One region of the Embleya sp. NPDC005575 genome, then DNA from elsewhere that is predicted to be linked to it. Evidence: predicted binding sites of a transcription regulator. Region 1 holds the regulator's gene; the other holds the start of a gene.
The links. The regulator HrcA, encoded in region 1, represses chaperone genes, less so after heat shock. The targets are predictions, from matches to a motif close to TTNGCACTCNGNNNNNCNGAGTGCNAA.
Positions count from the first base shown of each region.

Region 2: groL (chaperonin GroEL) is a predicted target of HrcA. The motif match lies at 4,461-4,487, and genes of this name have one in related genera.

Region 1 covers NZ_JBEXCV010000011.1:9,041-17,035, forward strand. Annotated here, with positions in the region: gene ABZS54_RS05795 (ABC transporter permease) at 1-524, opposite strand, end outside; gene ABZS54_RS05800 (ABC transporter permease) at 521-1,465, opposite strand; gene ABZS54_RS05805 (ABC transporter substrate-binding protein) at 1,469-3,055, opposite strand; gene ABZS54_RS05810 (putative leader peptide) at 3,304-3,396, opposite strand; gene ABZS54_RS05815 (DUF3097 domain-containing protein) at 3,453-4,283, opposite strand; gene ABZS54_RS05820 (MBL fold metallo-hydrolase) at 4,313-5,068, opposite strand; gene hrcA (heat-inducible transcriptional repressor HrcA) at 5,219-6,235, shown strand; gene dnaJ (molecular chaperone DnaJ) at 6,238-7,368, shown strand; gene ABZS54_RS05835 (nitronate monooxygenase) at 7,564-7,995, shown strand, end outside.
Region 2 covers NZ_JBEXCV010000022.1:72,437-80,431, forward strand. Annotated here, with positions in the region: gene ABZS54_RS10720 (DUF6569 family protein) at 1-632, opposite strand, end outside; gene ABZS54_RS10725 (hypothetical protein) at 629-2,134, opposite strand; gene ABZS54_RS10730 (hypothetical protein) at 2,413-2,553, opposite strand; gene groL (chaperonin GroEL) at 2,677-4,302, opposite strand; gene ABZS54_RS10740 (cold-shock protein) at 4,782-4,985, opposite strand; gene ABZS54_RS10745 (MoaD/ThiS family protein) at 5,408-5,686, opposite strand; gene thrC (threonine synthase) at 5,683-6,957, opposite strand; SAM riboswitch class I at 6,974-7,126, opposite strand; gene ABZS54_RS10755 (glucosyl-3-phosphoglycerate synthase) at 7,319-7,995, shown strand, end outside.

The sequences.
Region 1 (7,995 bases):
CGCAACATGCGGCCGAACCCGGGCGCCTCGACCACCGCGATCACCACGATCACCGTGGTCTTGCCGGCGCCCAGGATGGCGGTCACGGTCAGGCCCAGGATCAGCCCGGGGAATGCGAGCACCACGTCGAACAGGCGCTGGACGAGCACGTCGGCCCACCGCGACGTCACCGACACCAGCGCGAGCAGACAGCCCGCGAGCGCGCCCAGCGGTACCGCGCTCACCACCACGATCAGGTCGGTGCGGATCCCGAACAGCACCCGCGACCACAGGTCGCGGCCGATCTCGTCGGTGCCCAGCGGATGGTCCCCGCTCGGTCCCAGCAGTGCGTCCGAGGTCTGGAACGTGGGTGCGTACGAGGTCAACAGGGGCGCGGCCAGACCGAGCAGGACCACCAGGGCGACCACGCCCAGTCCGACGATGCCGCGCGGTGTGATCAGGCCCTGTATATAGGGGTTCCGAGGCCGCTTCGCGGGCGCGGCGACCACCGGCACCGCCCCGTCGGCGATCACTACGGCGGTCATCCCAGCCTCACCCTCGGGTCGAGCAGCGCGTAGGCGATGTCGGTCAGCAACTGGACGAGCACGTACACCCCGACGAGCAGCAGCAACAGCGTTTGCACCACCGGGTAGTCGCGCCGGGCGACGCCCTGTTCGGCGAGCTGGCCCAGGCCCGGCCAGGCGAACAGCGCCTCCACCACGACCGCGCCGCCCAGCAGCGCGCCGACCTGCATGCCGAGCACGGTCAGCACCGGCGGCAGCGCGTTCGGCAGGGCGTGTCGCCACAGGATCCGCCGGTGGGAGACACCCAGCGAGCGGGCGGTGCGCACGTAGTCCTCGCCGAGCGCCTGGAGCACACCGTCCTTGATGTAGCGGGCGATCACCGCGGAGCCGGGCAGCGCCAGGCACAGCGCGGGCAGCACCAGGTACTGCAATCCGATCACCGGGTCGGCCACGATCGACTCGTGTCCGCCCGGCGGCAGCAACCGCCAGGTCACCGCGAACAGCAGCACCAGCAGCACCCCGGTGACGAACACCGGCACGGTCAGCGACACCGAGTTGACCGCGCCCAGCAGTGCGCGCGGGATGCGGCCTCGGGCGGTGGCGCCGAGCACGCCCAGGATCGGGCCGAGCACCAGCATCAGCACCAGGGCGCCGACCGCGAGGGCGAGCGTGTTGCCGAACCGATCGCCGATCAGGTCGGTGATCTGCCCGCCGATCAGGTACGACCGGCCCGGGTCGCCGGAGAGCAGGTCGCCGATCCAGGAGAAGTACTGGGCCAGGAACGGCCGGTCGAGCCCGAGGTCGACGCGGATCGCGGCGATCGTGTCGGGAGAGGGGTCGGAGCCCGCGAGCGTGGTCGCCGGGTCGCCCGGGATCAGCCGCAGGATGGCGAAGATCGCGAACGAGGCGAGCACCAGGACGAGCAGCGCCGAGGGCAGTCGGCGCAGCAGATAACCGGTCATCGCTCAGCCCGCCAGATACGCGTCGTCGAGGACGGTCGCGTTGTAGCGGTTCTGCCGGACGTCACGCAGGTTCGCGGTGGCCGGCTGCACGTTGGTCAGCACAGCGAGGTCGATGATGAACTGCCGGTCCAGCAGCACCTGACTCAGTTCGGCGTAGGCGGCCTTGGCCGCGGCCGAGCGCGCGTCGGTCTGGTTCCAGGCCCGTTGCACGATCTCGGTGTACTGCGGGTCGGTGAACTTCGAGGTGTTCTTGGCCTCGTTGAACGGGTACGCGCTGACCGCGAGCGTGGCGGGCTGGTTGGACGCGAAGCCGTGGCTGCCGGTCCACAGGGCCGGCATCGTCTGTGCGATCAACTGGGCCTGGAACTTGGCCGGATCCAGCGGTTCGAGCGTGGTCTTGACGCCGACCTGGGCCAGGTCGAACTGCACCATCTGGGCCACCGCCGGGGCGGTGCTCAAAAACGCCAGCGGCAGGTCAAGACCGCCGCCGTGGCCCGCCTCGGCCAGCAGCGCCTTGGCCCTGGCCGGGTCGTACGGGTACCGATTCGCGTCCGCGTCGCTGTACACCGGCGAGGTCTTGGGCCACGGCGCGGCGGAGGGCAGCCCGTAGCCGCCCAGGGCCTGCTTGACGATCCGGTCCCGGTTGACCGCGAAGGACAACGCCTGGCGCACCCGCTTGTCGTCCAACGGCGCGAGCGAGGTGTTCACGCCGAGGTAGATGTTGCCCGAACCCTGGTCGTATTCATGCAGATTGAACGCCTTGTCGTCGCGCAGCGGCACGATGTCGCGCCCGCCGAGGCCGGCGGCGAGGTGGCTCTGACCGCTGCGCAGCGTGGCGATCAGCGCGTCCGGCTGCGGGACCACCCGGATCTCCACCGCGTCCAGGTAGGGCCGTTCGGGCACCCAGTACTTGGCGTTGCGTTCCAGGACCAGCGAGGTGCCCGGGGTCCAGTTCTTCCACACGAACGGGCCGGTGCCGACCACGTTCCTGCCGAGCACCGCGTCCTCGACCGATTCCTTGGCGGAGATCACCATGAACTCGAACAGGTCGAAGATGTTCGCCACGGGATGGGCGAGTTCGAGCGTGATGCGATGCGGCGAGGCGATGTCGAAGCCGGTGATCGCCAGCGCGGTGGCCCGCAACTGGGCGCTGCGCTGCGGGTTCTGCAGGTTCCGCACCGCGAACACCACGTCCTCGGCGGTGAACGGGCGACCGTTGTGGAAGGTGACGTCCTCGCGCAGGGTCAGCGTGATCGCCTTGCCGTCGGGCGCGATCTGCCAGGCGGTGGCCAATTCGGGTTGTGGATCGAGCCCGCCGGGGGCGTAGTGGGTCAGGGTGTTGAAGACCAGCCGATGGATGCTGAAGATCGAACCCTGGGTGAACAGCAGGGCGGGAGTCAGGTCGGCGAGGGTGGCGACCTTGAGCGTGCCGCCGCGCCTGGGTCTGTCCTGGGCCCCGGCCGGCACCGCCTTGTCCTGATCCACTGCCGAGCGGCATCCGGCGAGGCCGAGCAGGGCGGCACCCGCGCCGATTCCCTGGACGAGCCGGCGGCGGCTCAACGTGTCGGCGAAGGCGGGTGAAACAGACATTCGGGCTCCTGGAAGGCAGGCGTGCGCGCATGCCGAATCGCGACCGGATCGCACGCGAGCGGCATGGGGACGTGGCGAGAGAGACCGCAGGCGGACCCGGGCAGGGTCGGCCGTACACGGTCGGGTGCGACGGTGGTCGGTCGAAAGGGTGAGCGCGGCGCGGAGCGGGATCAGGCGCGCACGGGCGCACCGATCGTGTGGGTCACGCGCGGTTCGGGGGTGGTCCTACCGGGAGTGTGGAACTCCGGTCAGCGGACGGGCCGGACGGCACAGATCGCGCTCGCCTGTCGACGAAGGTCGACGTGGCGGCGCGTCACGAGGCTGACGTCACGGTGGTTCACGAAATGGAGAGTTGCAGCCGGCTGCGGCGGTGGTCAACGAACAACCCACCCGCGTCTCACATCTCGGACGGCGCTGTCACGAAATCGATCAGTTCCTCCACCTTTCCCAGCAGCGCAGGCTCCAGGTCGCGGTAGGAATCCACCGCCGCGAGGATCCGACGCCACGCGTTCGGCGGGTCCACCGGCCAGCCGAGCGCCGCGCAGACCCCTTCCTTCCACGGCACTTCGCGCGGTACGTCCGGCCACGCCGCGATGCCCAGCGACGCCGGCCGGACCGCCTGCCACACGTCGATATAGGGGTGTCCCACCACGAGCACGTGATCGCCGGTCACCTGCGCCGCGATCCGGCTCTCCTTCGCGCCGGGCACCAAGTGGTCCACCAGCACGCCCAGCCGCCGACCCGGGCCCGGCGCGAACTCGCGCACCACCGCGGGAAGATCGTCGACGCCTTCCAGATACTCCACGACCACGCCCTCGATCCGCAGGTCGTCGCCCCACACCCGCTCGACCAATTCGGCGTCGTGTCGACCCTCCACATAGATCCGGCCGGCCCGCGCCACCCTGGCCCGAGCGCCTCGGACCGCCACCGAACCCGACGCGGTCCGCCCGGGCGTGCGCGCGGGTCCCGGCGTACGCGGGCGGACCAGGGTGACGACCTCGCCGTCGATGGAGAACCCGCGCGGATCCAGCGGGAAGACCCGGAGCCGGCCGTGCCGATCCTCCAGCGTGACGGTGAACCCCTCGGGGGTTTTCTCCACCCGGACCACCGCGCCGCAGAAGCCGGTGGACACCTCCTCCACCACCAGATCGCGTTCGGCCTCGACCTCGGGGACGGGCTTGTCCTTCTTCCATCCCGGGATCAGCGACTCGGGTCCATAGCTGCGCATGGAGGTGACGCTAGCCGGGTGACGGTACGTCAGTCCGGTACGACGCGCCCGGCGGCGACCTCGGCCAGCCAGTGGTGCTGCCGGATCACGAACTCCTCGTCCACCACCGCGCCGTGACCGGGCAGCCAGACACTCGCGTCCAGTGCCCGCACCCGGGCCAGCGAATCGCTCCACTCGGCGGCGAAGGCGTCCGAGCCGAACACCGGCGGCCCGCTCTCCTCCACCATGTCGCCCGCGATCAGCACACCGCAGTCGGGCACGTGCACGACCACGTCGTGGTCGGTGTGTCCGCGACCCGGCGCGTACAGCACCACCTCGCGCCCGCCCAGGTCCACGGTCACCGGCTGCTCGCGGACCACCCGACGGGTCGGCGGCACGATCCGCGCGGCGTTCATCAGCTCCGGGTCGAAGCCGTGCGAGATGCCGCTCGCGCGACCGGCGTCGGCGTACCGCGCGAGATAGTCCGGCAGATCCGCGTGGCCCCAGATCTCCGCGTCGGGGAAGGCACGCAGCACCTCGGCGTTGCCGTAGCAGTGGTCGAAGTGACCGTGCGTGTTCACCACCGCGACCACCCGGTCGGGCAATCCGTGCGAGGGCAGCTCGCGGGCCAGTGAGGCGAGCAGGTCGGCGGCTTCGTGGTCGTGGGAACCGGTGTCCACGAGCAGGATCCCGTCGCGGCCCGTGACGACCGCCACATTCAGTTCCAAGCCGGGCAGCCGGCGGCGCAGGACGCCCGGTGCGATCGGCTCCCAGGTGGCGTGTTTCGGCTGTTCGGCGCGTAGCATGCGTCAACCTTGGCACGGACGCAGGGGTACGGTCCGGATCGGGTGACCCGTACACTGGCACTCGGCGGGACGGAGTGCCAACCAGTGGGACGAACCGCCGCCGACGGGACACGGCAACGGGCGGAAGAACGGGTCAGGGAGGTGCGCACCATGCTCGACGATCGCAAGCAGGACGTGCTGCGTGCCATCGTGCAGGACTATGTGGCGACCCAGGAGCCGGTGGGCTCCAAGGCGCTCGCGGACCGACACAACCTCGGGGTCTCCCCGGCCACCATTCGCAACGACATGGCCGCGCTGGAGGAGGAGGGCTACATCACGCAGCCCCACACCAGCGCCGGCCGCGTGCCCACGGACAAGGGCTACCGGCTGTTCGTCGACCGGCTCGCGGGCGTCAAACCGCTGTCGGGCGCCGAGCGCCGGGCGATCCAGACGTTCCTGGCCGGCGCGGTGGACCTGGACGACGTGGTGGGCCGGACGGTGCGGCTGCTGGCGCAGCTGACCCATCAGGTCGCCGTCGTGCAGTACCCCTCGCTGACCCGCTCGACGATCCGGCACGTCGAGTTGCTCACCCTCGCGCCCACACGCGTGATGCTCGTGCTGATCACCAGCACGGGTCGGGTCGAGCAGCGGGTGATGGACACGCCGGGCCCGGTCGGCGAGAACCTGCTCGCCGACGTCCGCGCCCGACTGAACAGCCGCATCACCGGCAAGCGGTTCGCCGATGTGCCGTTGTTGGTCCAGGATCTCGCCGAGCCGTTCACTGCCGAGGAACGGCCGATCGTGGCGGGCATCCTGGCCACCCTGCTCGACACCCTGGTCGAGCACAAGGAAGAAAAGGTCGTCCTGGCCGGGACGGCCAACCTGACCCGTTTCGGCATGGACTTCCCGAACACGATCCGCCCGGTCCTCGAAGCACTCGAGGAACACGTCGTGCTGCTGCGCCTGTTGGGCGAGGCGACCGACCCGGGGATGGTCGTGCGGATCGGACACGAGAACATGCACGAAGGACTGGCCGCGACCTCGGTGGTCGCCGTCGGATACGGCAGTGGGCAGGAAACGCTGGCGAAGCTCGGGGTGCTCGGGCCGACCCGAATGGACTACCCCGGAACGATGGGAGCGGTGCGCGCCGTGGCACGGTACGTCGGACAGATCCTCGCGGAGTCGTAGAGTTGGCTACCGATTACTACGAGGTCCTCGGGGTGCGGCGGGACGCCACCCCGGAGGAAATCAAGAAGGCCTTCCGCCGGCTCGCTCGGGAGCTGCACCCGGACGTCAATCCGGACCCGAAGACGCAAGACCGGTTCAAGGAGATCAACAACGCCTACGAGGTCCTCTCGGACCCGCAGAAGCGACAGATGTACGACCTCGGCGGCGACCCGCTGTCCTCCGGGGGCGGCGCGGGCGGTGGCTTCGGCCAGGCCGGCTTCGGCTTCAGCGACATCATGGACGCGTTCTTCGGCCAGGCCAGCCAGCGCGGACCGCGCTCGCGCACACGCCGCGGCCAGGACGCGATGATCCGGATCGAGATCACCCTCGAAGAGGCCGCGTTCGGCACCACCCGGGAGATCCAGGTGGACACCGCCGTCACGTGCAACACGTGCAACGGCGAGGGCGCCGCCCCCGGGACCTCGGCGCAGACCTGCGACATGTGTCGCGGGCGCGGCGAGGTCAGCCAGGTCACCAAGTCCTTCCTGGGCCAGGTCATGACGTCGCGGCCGTGTCCGCAGTGTCAGGGCTTCGGCACTGTGGTCCCGCACCCGTGTCCCGAGTGCGCGGGCGACGGCCGGATCCGCGCGCGGCGCACGCTCACCGTCAAGATCCCGGCGGGCGTGGACAGCGGCACCCGGATCCAGCTCGCGGGCGAGGGCGAGGTCGGCCCCGGCAGCGGCCCGGCCGGTGACCTGTACGTGGAGATCGTCGAGGTCCCGCACACCACCTTCCAGCGGCGCGGCGACGACCTGCACTGCACGGTCACCATCCCGATGACGGCGGCGTCGCTGGGCACCAAGGTGCCGTTGCAGACGCTGGACGGCACCGAGGAGATCGACATCCGCCCGGGCACCCAGTCGGGCCAGTCGATCCCGCTGCACGGACGCGGCATCACCCACCTGCGCGGCGGCGGCCGGGGCGACCTGATCGTGCACGTCGAGGTGCAGACGCCGAACAAGCTCGACGCCGAGCAGGAGGAGCTGCTGCGGCGGCTCGCCAAGCTGCGCGGCGAGGAACGGCCCTCCGGCCAGTTCACGCCTGGCCAGCAGGGCCTGTTCTCCCGGCTCAAGGACGCGTTCAACGGCCGCTGAACCCATGCGCGGCGCGCGCGAGTGTTCGGTGGGTGCGTCGTGCTGTCCCCGAGCGCCGGACGGGCTGATCTCAGCCCGTCCGGCGCTCGGGGACGAATCCACCGCGGACCTGTGACGCGAGTTCGGGCCGAAGACACGTCCTAGGCTTGGTCGGGTGACGCGAGCCGAGCCGTCTTCGAGCAAACGGGGAGCATGATGTCGACGACCACCGACCCCACCCGGCTGACCGCGCTGCCGATCGTGCAGGCGCCGATGGCCGGTGCGGCCGGCCCCGCCCTCGCGGCGGCGGTCACGCGCGCGGGCGGGCTCGGCTTCCTGGCCGCGGGGTATCGCTCGGCCGACGCGCTGGCCGCCGAGATCGACGAGCTGCGCGCGCTGATCGGCGACGCGCCGTTCGGGGTCAACGCCTTCATGCCGCACCCCGCGCCCACCCGGGCCCAGGACGAACTCACCCGCCGCTACGCGACCTCGCTGGCTCGGGCCGCCGCGCACTACGGCGGGCTCGTGGGCACGCCCGTGCCCGGCTCCGAACGCGACGAATGGGACGCCAAGCTCGCGCTGCTGCTCGCCCACCCGGTCCCGGTGGTGAGCTTCACCTTCGGCCTGCCCGACCCCGACGCGATCACC
Region 2 (7,995 bases), on a different contig from region 1:
GCCCGCGAAGGTGCCCGCTCGATCCCGGCGATCTCGCCGTCGAGCAGCACCACCGCGCCCACCTGGTCCTCGACGCACTCGAACTCGGCGACGAAACGTTCGAGCTCGACCGCGAAGTGCTTGAGGAACAGCACCAGGTTCCCGGTCTCGGCGAGGCCGGAGGACGCGTTGAACCGCTGGACGGCCGGCCACAGCCGGCTGTACCCGTCCGCGTCCGCACTCGCCGAGGCGGCGGCGCGCAGCGCGAGCGGCAGCACCGCGAGCGGCTGCGCCGCCTCGGTGATCAGGCCGGACTGGGTCTGCTGGACGCACATCGCCGCGTCGAAGGCGAGTCGGTCCGAGGGCTCGACCAGGGCGGCCCGCGGCATCGCGTGGTCCTGCGCGCTGTGCTCGACGATCACCGCGAGGTGACACGGGACCAGCGCGACGTTCGGCGTGTGGTTGACGAAGGTGAGCGTGCCGTAGCCGCTCGTGCCGATCCACAGATCGGTCGGGAGCGTGACGGCGGGCGCGTCGCACGTGTCGCCGAGCAGCGGCAGCACCTGCATCCGGCCGACGCTCTGCACCCGACCGAGGGTGCAGCCGGCCAGCAGGTCGCCGATCGGCAGCGGGGCATGGGTGAGGGTGTTCATCCGGTCACCTCCAGGTCGGCCAGGCGCAGCAGGGCGGGTACGGCGGCGGCCGGGTCGATGGTCAACATCAGCCGACACCAGGCGAGTTCGAGAGCCTCGGGACGATGCACGGGAGCAAGCGGCAGGTCCGGCGCGTAGCCGCGCAGGCCGGCCGCCTCGGCCGCGAGCACGGGCGAGAGCTGGACCACGGGCACCGCGATGCCGAGCGTGCGGGCCGCGTCGAGCACCTGCGCGAACCGCCCGGCGGGCGCGTTCTCGTAGCCGTCGCCGATCACCACGATCAGCTCGGGCCCGGTGCGCAGCGCGGCGACCAGGCCCTCGGCCGCCGCGGTCGCCCCGGCGGGCCGCACGAGCCGGCCGTCCGGGACGCCGCCGATCCACACCTCGTGGCACTGCCCGGCCGCCGCCCGCAACGCGTCGCGCAGCGCGAGCACGGTCGCGATCGGTCGCAGCGGCTGATCGGTACCGCCGCGCATCGAGGCGGACCCGTCCAGCACCAGGGCGATCCGGCGGCCGGCCAGGTCGAGCCCGGCCGCACCGGCGGCGGCCCGCCGATCCAGCGCCGCAGCGACGTCGTCGGTCATTCCGGTGGCGTACGCGTACAGGTACAGCCGGACCGCGTCGTAGCGGTCGAGGTCGACCTCGACCGCTACGCCCGCGCGCTCGGCCTGCCGCTGCCCGGCCAGCCGCTGTCCGACGGTCAGTCGATCGGCGGTCAGCTCCAGCGCGCGTGCGGGCTTCTCGTCCGGGTGGAACCGGCCGCGCAGCCCTTCGAGCGTCTCGTACGGCAGCGCGGCGCCCGCGGCCAGGTCGGTGCGGGCGGCCCGATACGCGAGCGGCAGCGGCAGCGTGTACGGGCCGTCGGCGCCGAGCACGAACGCGACGCACTCGTGCGCGAGGGCCGGATCGGCCGCCCAGCGGTCGATCTCGCGGGCCAGGATGCGTCGTTCCTTCGGATCGAGTTCCGCGCCGCCGAGCCGCTTGGTCAGGATCGAGCGCAGGATGCCGCTCAGCCGCAGGCCCCACGCGTGCCGCAGCGCGCCGGCGAGCTTGTCCCGGTAGCGCACCGACCACAGCTCCAGCGAGCCGGAGCCGAGCACGGTGCGCAGGATCAGCCGGCGTACCCGAGCGTTGTTCACCCGCCGCTCGGCCAGCAGGCCGAACAGCTTGAGCCGGCGCGGCACGGTCAGCGTGGCGACCGCGTTGTACACGGCGGTGCCGTCGTCCTCGTGTGCGGGCGTATCGAGCAGCTGGAGCACGCCGAGCTGTCGACTGCGGTCGGTGGCTCCAGGGGAGCACACGAGACCCGCGTACAGCCGACGATCCAGCGCGGCCATCGCGCGGTGGGCGTCCCGTTCCAGCGCGAGCTGCTCGTCGCGGGTGTTGTAGAAGGAGGCCCGCCCGGTCGCGGCCACGGCGACGTCCAGAAAGCGGACGACGGTGGCGGCGGCCTCGGCGCGGGCCGGGTTTTCGGCGCTCAGGGCGCGCGTGATCTCGGTCATCGAAAGGCTCCCCCGTGGGCACCCGGGGCATGTCGCGGGTCCGGTGTGGGTCCCTGGACGAGCCGTGGGACCGCTTCCAACCCTTGGGAAACGGCTCTGTACGAACGCGCAGTTCCCCGGGTGCAATGGCATGCGACTCCGGGCAGGTCACGGGTCCCGGACAGGGATTCGAACCCCAAACACTTCGAAAGTGTTTGTACACCAAGACGGAAGGAACGCGTAGTTCCCGGAGTCGCGTTACGAGCCTACGAGCGAGCGGCCGCCGATGCCGGCGAATATCACCTCGGCGGCAAACCCGAGGTGTCCAGCTCGATCCCGAACGGCTCGGGGATGACGACCGATCCGCCGCTCCACACCGAGATGCTGAAACGCACCGCATCCAACGGGAGCGGCCCGACGCAGTTGCCAATGGAGTTCATCCGCGAACGTTTCGAACAGCGCCGGAAGGCCCTGGTTACGACGCGAAAGAGGCGGCCCCCCGAAGGGGACCGCCTCTCGCTCAAACCACTGACCGTGCGTCAGGTCGACCGATCCTCAGCGGATCAGAAGTCCATGCCGCCCATGTCCGGAGCGCCGCCGGCCGGGGCCGGGTTCTTCTCCGGCTTGTCGGCGATGACAGCCTCGGTGGTCAGGAACAGCGCGGCGATCGACGCGGCGTTCTGCAGCGCGGAACGGGTGACCTTCGCCGGGTCGATGATGCCCTCGGCGATGAGGTCCACGTACTCGCCGGTCGCGGCGTTGAGGCCGTGACCCGGGGTCAGGTTGCGCACCTTCTCCACAACCACGCCGCCCTCGAGGCCGGCGTTGACCGCGATCTGCTTGAGCGGGGCCTCGACGGCCAGGCGCACGATGCTCGCGCCGGTGGCCTCGTCGCCGTCCAGCTCGAGCTTGTCGAACGCGATGGTGGACGCCTGGAGCAGGGCCACGCCACCACCGGCGACGATGCCCTCCTCGACGGCGGCCTTCGCGTTGCGCACCGCGTCCTCGATGCGGTGCTTGCGCTCCTTGAGCTCGACCTCGGTCGCGGCACCGGCCTTGATCACGGCCACGCCGCCGGCCAGCTTCGCGAGGCGCTCCTGGAGCTTCTCGCGGTCGTAGTCCGAGTCGGAGTTCTCGATCTCGGCGCGGATCTGGTTGACCCGACCCGCGACCTGGTCCGAGTCACCGGCGCCGTCGACGATGGTGGTCTCGTCCTTGGTGACGACGACCTTGCGGGCGCGGCCGAGGAGTTCGAGACCCGCGGTGTCGAGCTTGAGGCCGACCTCCTCGGAGATGACCTGGCCACCGGTGAGGATGGCGATGTCGCCGAGCATGGCCTTGCGACGGTCGCCGAAGCCCGGAGCCTTGACGGCGACGGACTTGAAGGTGCCGCGGATCTTGTTGACGACGAGCGTGGCCAGGGCCTCGCCCTCGACGTCCTCGGAGATGATCATGAGCGGCTTGCCCGACTGCATGACCTTCTCCAGCAGCGGGAGGAGGTCCTTCACCGAGGTGATCTTCGAGTTGACGATGAGCACGTAGGCGTCTTCGAGGACGGCCTCCATGCGCTCCATGTCGGTCGCGAAGTACGGCGAGATGTAGCCCTTGTCGAAGCGCATGCCCTCGGTGAGCTCGAGCTCGAGACCGAAGGTGTTGCTCTCCTCGACGGTGATGACGCCTTCCTTGCCGACCTTGTCCATGGCCTCGGCGATCATCTCGCCGATCAGGGGGTCAGCGGCGGAGATCGAGGCGGTGGAGGCGATCTGCTCCTTCGTCTCGACGTCCTTGGCGAGCGCGAGCAGCTGCTCGGAGACGGCCTCGACGGCCTTCTCGATGCCACGCTTGAGGGCCATCGGGTTCGCGCCGGCGGCCACGTTGCGCAGGCCCTCGCGTACGAGCGCCTGGGCGAGGACGGTCGCGGTCGTCGTACCGTCACCGGCGACGTCGTCCGTCTTCTTCGCGACCTCCTTGACCAGCTCGGCACCGATCTTTTCGTACGGGTCCTCGAGCTCGATCTCCTTGGCGATGCTCACACCATCGTTGGTGATGGTGGGCGCACCCCACTTCTTCTCGAGCACGACGTTGCGGCCCTTGGGGCCCAGCGTGACCTTGACGGCGTCGGCGAGCTGGTTCATCCCGCGCTCGAGGCCGCGGCGCGCTTCCTCGTTGAACGCGATGATCTTGGCCATGTGGTGAAGTCCTCCCAGAACGGGGGTGAGTGCCGGACCGCACTGGCGCCCGCGACGGACGACTCGACCACCGCGAGGATCCCTCCCTCACGGGCGTCGAGCCTCACCGGCTCGGTCCGTTTCTGTCACTCTCACATCCAGAGTGCTAACGCCAATGATTAGCACTCGGCCATGCCGAGTGCAAGCGCAACGGCGGGTCCCGACCCGTCCGTGCGCACACCCGCGCGTGTCGCACGCGGCGGGGGGCGTCGACGGGCCCGACCGACCGTGATCGGCCGCACGAGGCCCCGGACGCACAACGACCGGGGCCCGGCCCCCGCATGGCGGGAAGGCCGGGCCCCGGTCACCGATCGAACCCGATCCGACGATCCGACGAGGGATCGGCAGGGGTCGGGGGATCGGACATGATGTGTGTTGCGGTGTGTCGTGCAGTCCGTGGTGTGGACCGTTTCAAGCAGAGGAGCGGATTGCCCCCTGGTTCAGGCGGTGACGCGGACCATGTCGGCCTGCGGCCCCTTCTGCCCCTGCGAGATCTCGAACTCGACTCGCTGCCCCTCCTCGAGCGTCCGGTACCCGTCCATCTGGATCGCGCTGTAGTGGACGAAAACGTCCGCACCACCGTCGACCGCGATGAAGCCGTACCCCTTCTCCGCGTTGAACCACTTGACGGCGCCCTGAGCCATTCCTAACTCCCCTGTTACTGGCCCTTTCACGGATACTGCACGCCGCAGCTCCGGGTTCGTATCCAGAAGGACCCGGCCTTCCGCTACGACCGCGGCTGAATGTATCCGGACGGATGCCCGGAGCAACAGGTCAATCGGACGAGAATTCCCGAGTGAATAAAGTTCGCATTCTTCGCGAGTCGCCAGGAAAGCTGTATTTCAATCCGCCAGGAAGGCGACTTTTCACACATAACGGATGTGATCCCGACCACGGGTTTACCGACGCGTCGCCGTCAAAGTCGGGAAATGGACCCGGTTAAACACGTGTAACCCACCAACGCCGTGGTGACGAAGAAATCCGCTGCCCGGGCTGTCGGGCAGCGGATTTCTCGGTTCCGTTTCGGGTCCCGGTCGATGAAGATCGGGACCGTCGGCCTATCGCGTCAGCAACCGCCGGCGACCGCCGGGATGATCGAAACGGTTCCCTTGTCGGGGGTGGCCGTGGCGAGACCGTCCGCGAAGCGCACATCCTCGTCGTCCACGTACAGATTCACAAAGCGACGCAGCTTGCCCTCGTCGTCGAGGATGCGCGCGCGAATTCCGGTGTGGTCCTTTTCCAAGGCATCCAGGACCTCGGCGAGGGTCGCCCCCTCGACGGACACCTCGGCCGCCCCGCCCGTGTAGGTGCGCAGGATCGTCGGGATGCGAACGGAGACGCTCATGCCAGGCCGGCCTTTCGGAAGGAATCCAGAGTGGGTCGAATGGTCGCGGTGGCGCCGGTGGTCGGCGTGACCGCGTCCAACGTCTTGAGGCCGTCGCCCGTGTTGAGCACGACCGTCTCGGCGTCCGGGTCCAGCGCGCCGGACGCGAGCAGCTTGCGCAGGCAGCCGACGGTCACGCCGCCGGCGGTCTCGCCGAAGATGCCCTCGGTACGGGCCAGCAGCTTCATCGCCTCGACCACCTCGGCGTCGGTCACGTCCTCCACCGCGCCGCCGGTGCGCTTGCACACGTCCAGCACATAGGGGCCGTCGGCCGGGTTGCCGATCGCGAGCGACTTGGCGATCGTGTCCGGGCGCACCGGACGGATCACGTCGTGGCCGGCCTTCCACGCGGCGGCCACCGGGGAGCACCCGGTGGCCTGCGCGCCGAAGATCTTGTACGGCGCGTCCTCGACCAGGCCGAGTGCGATCAGCTCGCGGAATCCCTTGTCGATCTTGGTCAGCTGCGAACCGGACGCGATCGGAATGACGATCTGCTCCGGCAGTCGCCAGCCGAGCTGTTCGGCGATCTCGTAGGCGAGCGTCTTGGAACCCTCGCCGTAGTACGGCCGCAGGTTGACGTTGACGAAGCCCCAGTCCTCGCCGGCCGGGTCGCCGATCAGCTCCGAGCAGAACCGGTTGACCTCGTCGTAGGTGCCCTCGATGGCGACCAGCTCGCCGCCGTAGACGGCCGCCGTGACGACCTTGCCGGCTTCCAGGTCGGCCGGGATGAACACGCAGCTGCGCAGGCCCGCCCGAGCGGCGGCGGCGCCCACCGCGCCGGCCAGGTTGCCGGTGGAGGAGCAGGAGAGGGTGGTGAAGCCGAAGGTGCGTGCGGCCTCGACGGCGATCGCGACCACGCGGTCCTTGAAGGAGTGCGTCGGGTTGCCCGAGTCGTCCTTGACGTGCAGGTTTCGAATGCCCAGCGCACGGCCCAGGTTCTCGGTACGGACGAGCTTGGTGAATCCGGGGTTCAGGTTGGGCCGGGACGCGACGTCCGCGGCGACCGGCAGGAGCGGCGCGTACCGCCAGATGTTCTGCGGGCCGGCCTCGATCTGCTCCCGCGTGACGGTGCCGAAGTCGTAGGCGACCTCGAGCGGGCCGAAACAGGACTCGCAAGCGTACTTCGGGCCGAGTTCGGTGCGTTCGCCGCACTCGCGACACGACAGCGCGGCGGCCGGACCGAAGGAGGCGGAGGTGGCGTCGGTGGAGCGGGTGGCGGTGGGTGTCGCCATGGCGAGGGCCTTTCTGTCCTCATCTTTACCCGTGGGGTCCCACGGGCCGGACTTGGCACCTGTCCGACCCGCCGGTGCTCGCTCGCGCCGAAAGCGCGTCACGAGGAATGACGATCGGATGGTTGCCGGGGCTTCAACGGGCCGTTCCCTCTGCCCCTCTGGATGAGCTGCTATGGCGGTGGACACACCCTTCGCCGGGTGGCCGGTCCGCGTTTGTCCGGCCCGACGTGCGATCGTCGTAACCGGTGACGACGACTGTAACCGAACCGGTGCCGCGTCGATCATCCGGTCCACCTCGCGAGACGATAAAGGGTGGCCGCGACCGAGGCCGGAACACCGGCGACGACAGGGGATTTCGAACGTGCAGCCCGAGGTGAGCGCCTGGCTTCGACGACGGTCCTCCGTCGCCGCGGACTGGCCCGTCGACACGCTTCTTGACGCCAAACGCGACACCCGGGTCAGCGTCGTCCTGCCCGCGCTGAACGAGGCGGCGACCGTCGGGGACATCGTCAAGGTGATCCGGACCGAGCTGATCGAGCGCGCGCCGCTGGTGGACGAGCTCGTGGTCGTCGACTCCGGATCCACCGACGACACCGGCAAGGTCGCCGCCGACGCGGGCGCACGGGTCGTGCACCGCGACGACATCCTGCCCGCGCTGGCTACCGTGCGCGGCAAGGGCGAGGTGTTGTGGCGCTCACTCCTGGTCACCGACGGCGACATCGTGGCGTTCGTGGACGCCGACCTGAAGGACTTCTCGGCGGACTTCGTCACCGGCATCCTGGGCCCGCTGCTCACCGACCCCTCGGTGCAACTGGTCAAGGCCATGTACGACCGGCCGCTGGAGATCGGCGACACGATCGTGCCCGCGGGCGGTGGCCGGGTCACCGAGCTGGTCGCGCGCCCGCTGCTCAACCTGCACTGGCCCGAGCTGGCCGGTTTCGTCCAGCCGCTGGGCGGCGAGTACGCGGCCCGGCGCTCGCTCCTGGAACAGTTGCCCTTCCCGTGCGGCTACGGCATCGAGACCGCGATGCTCGTGGA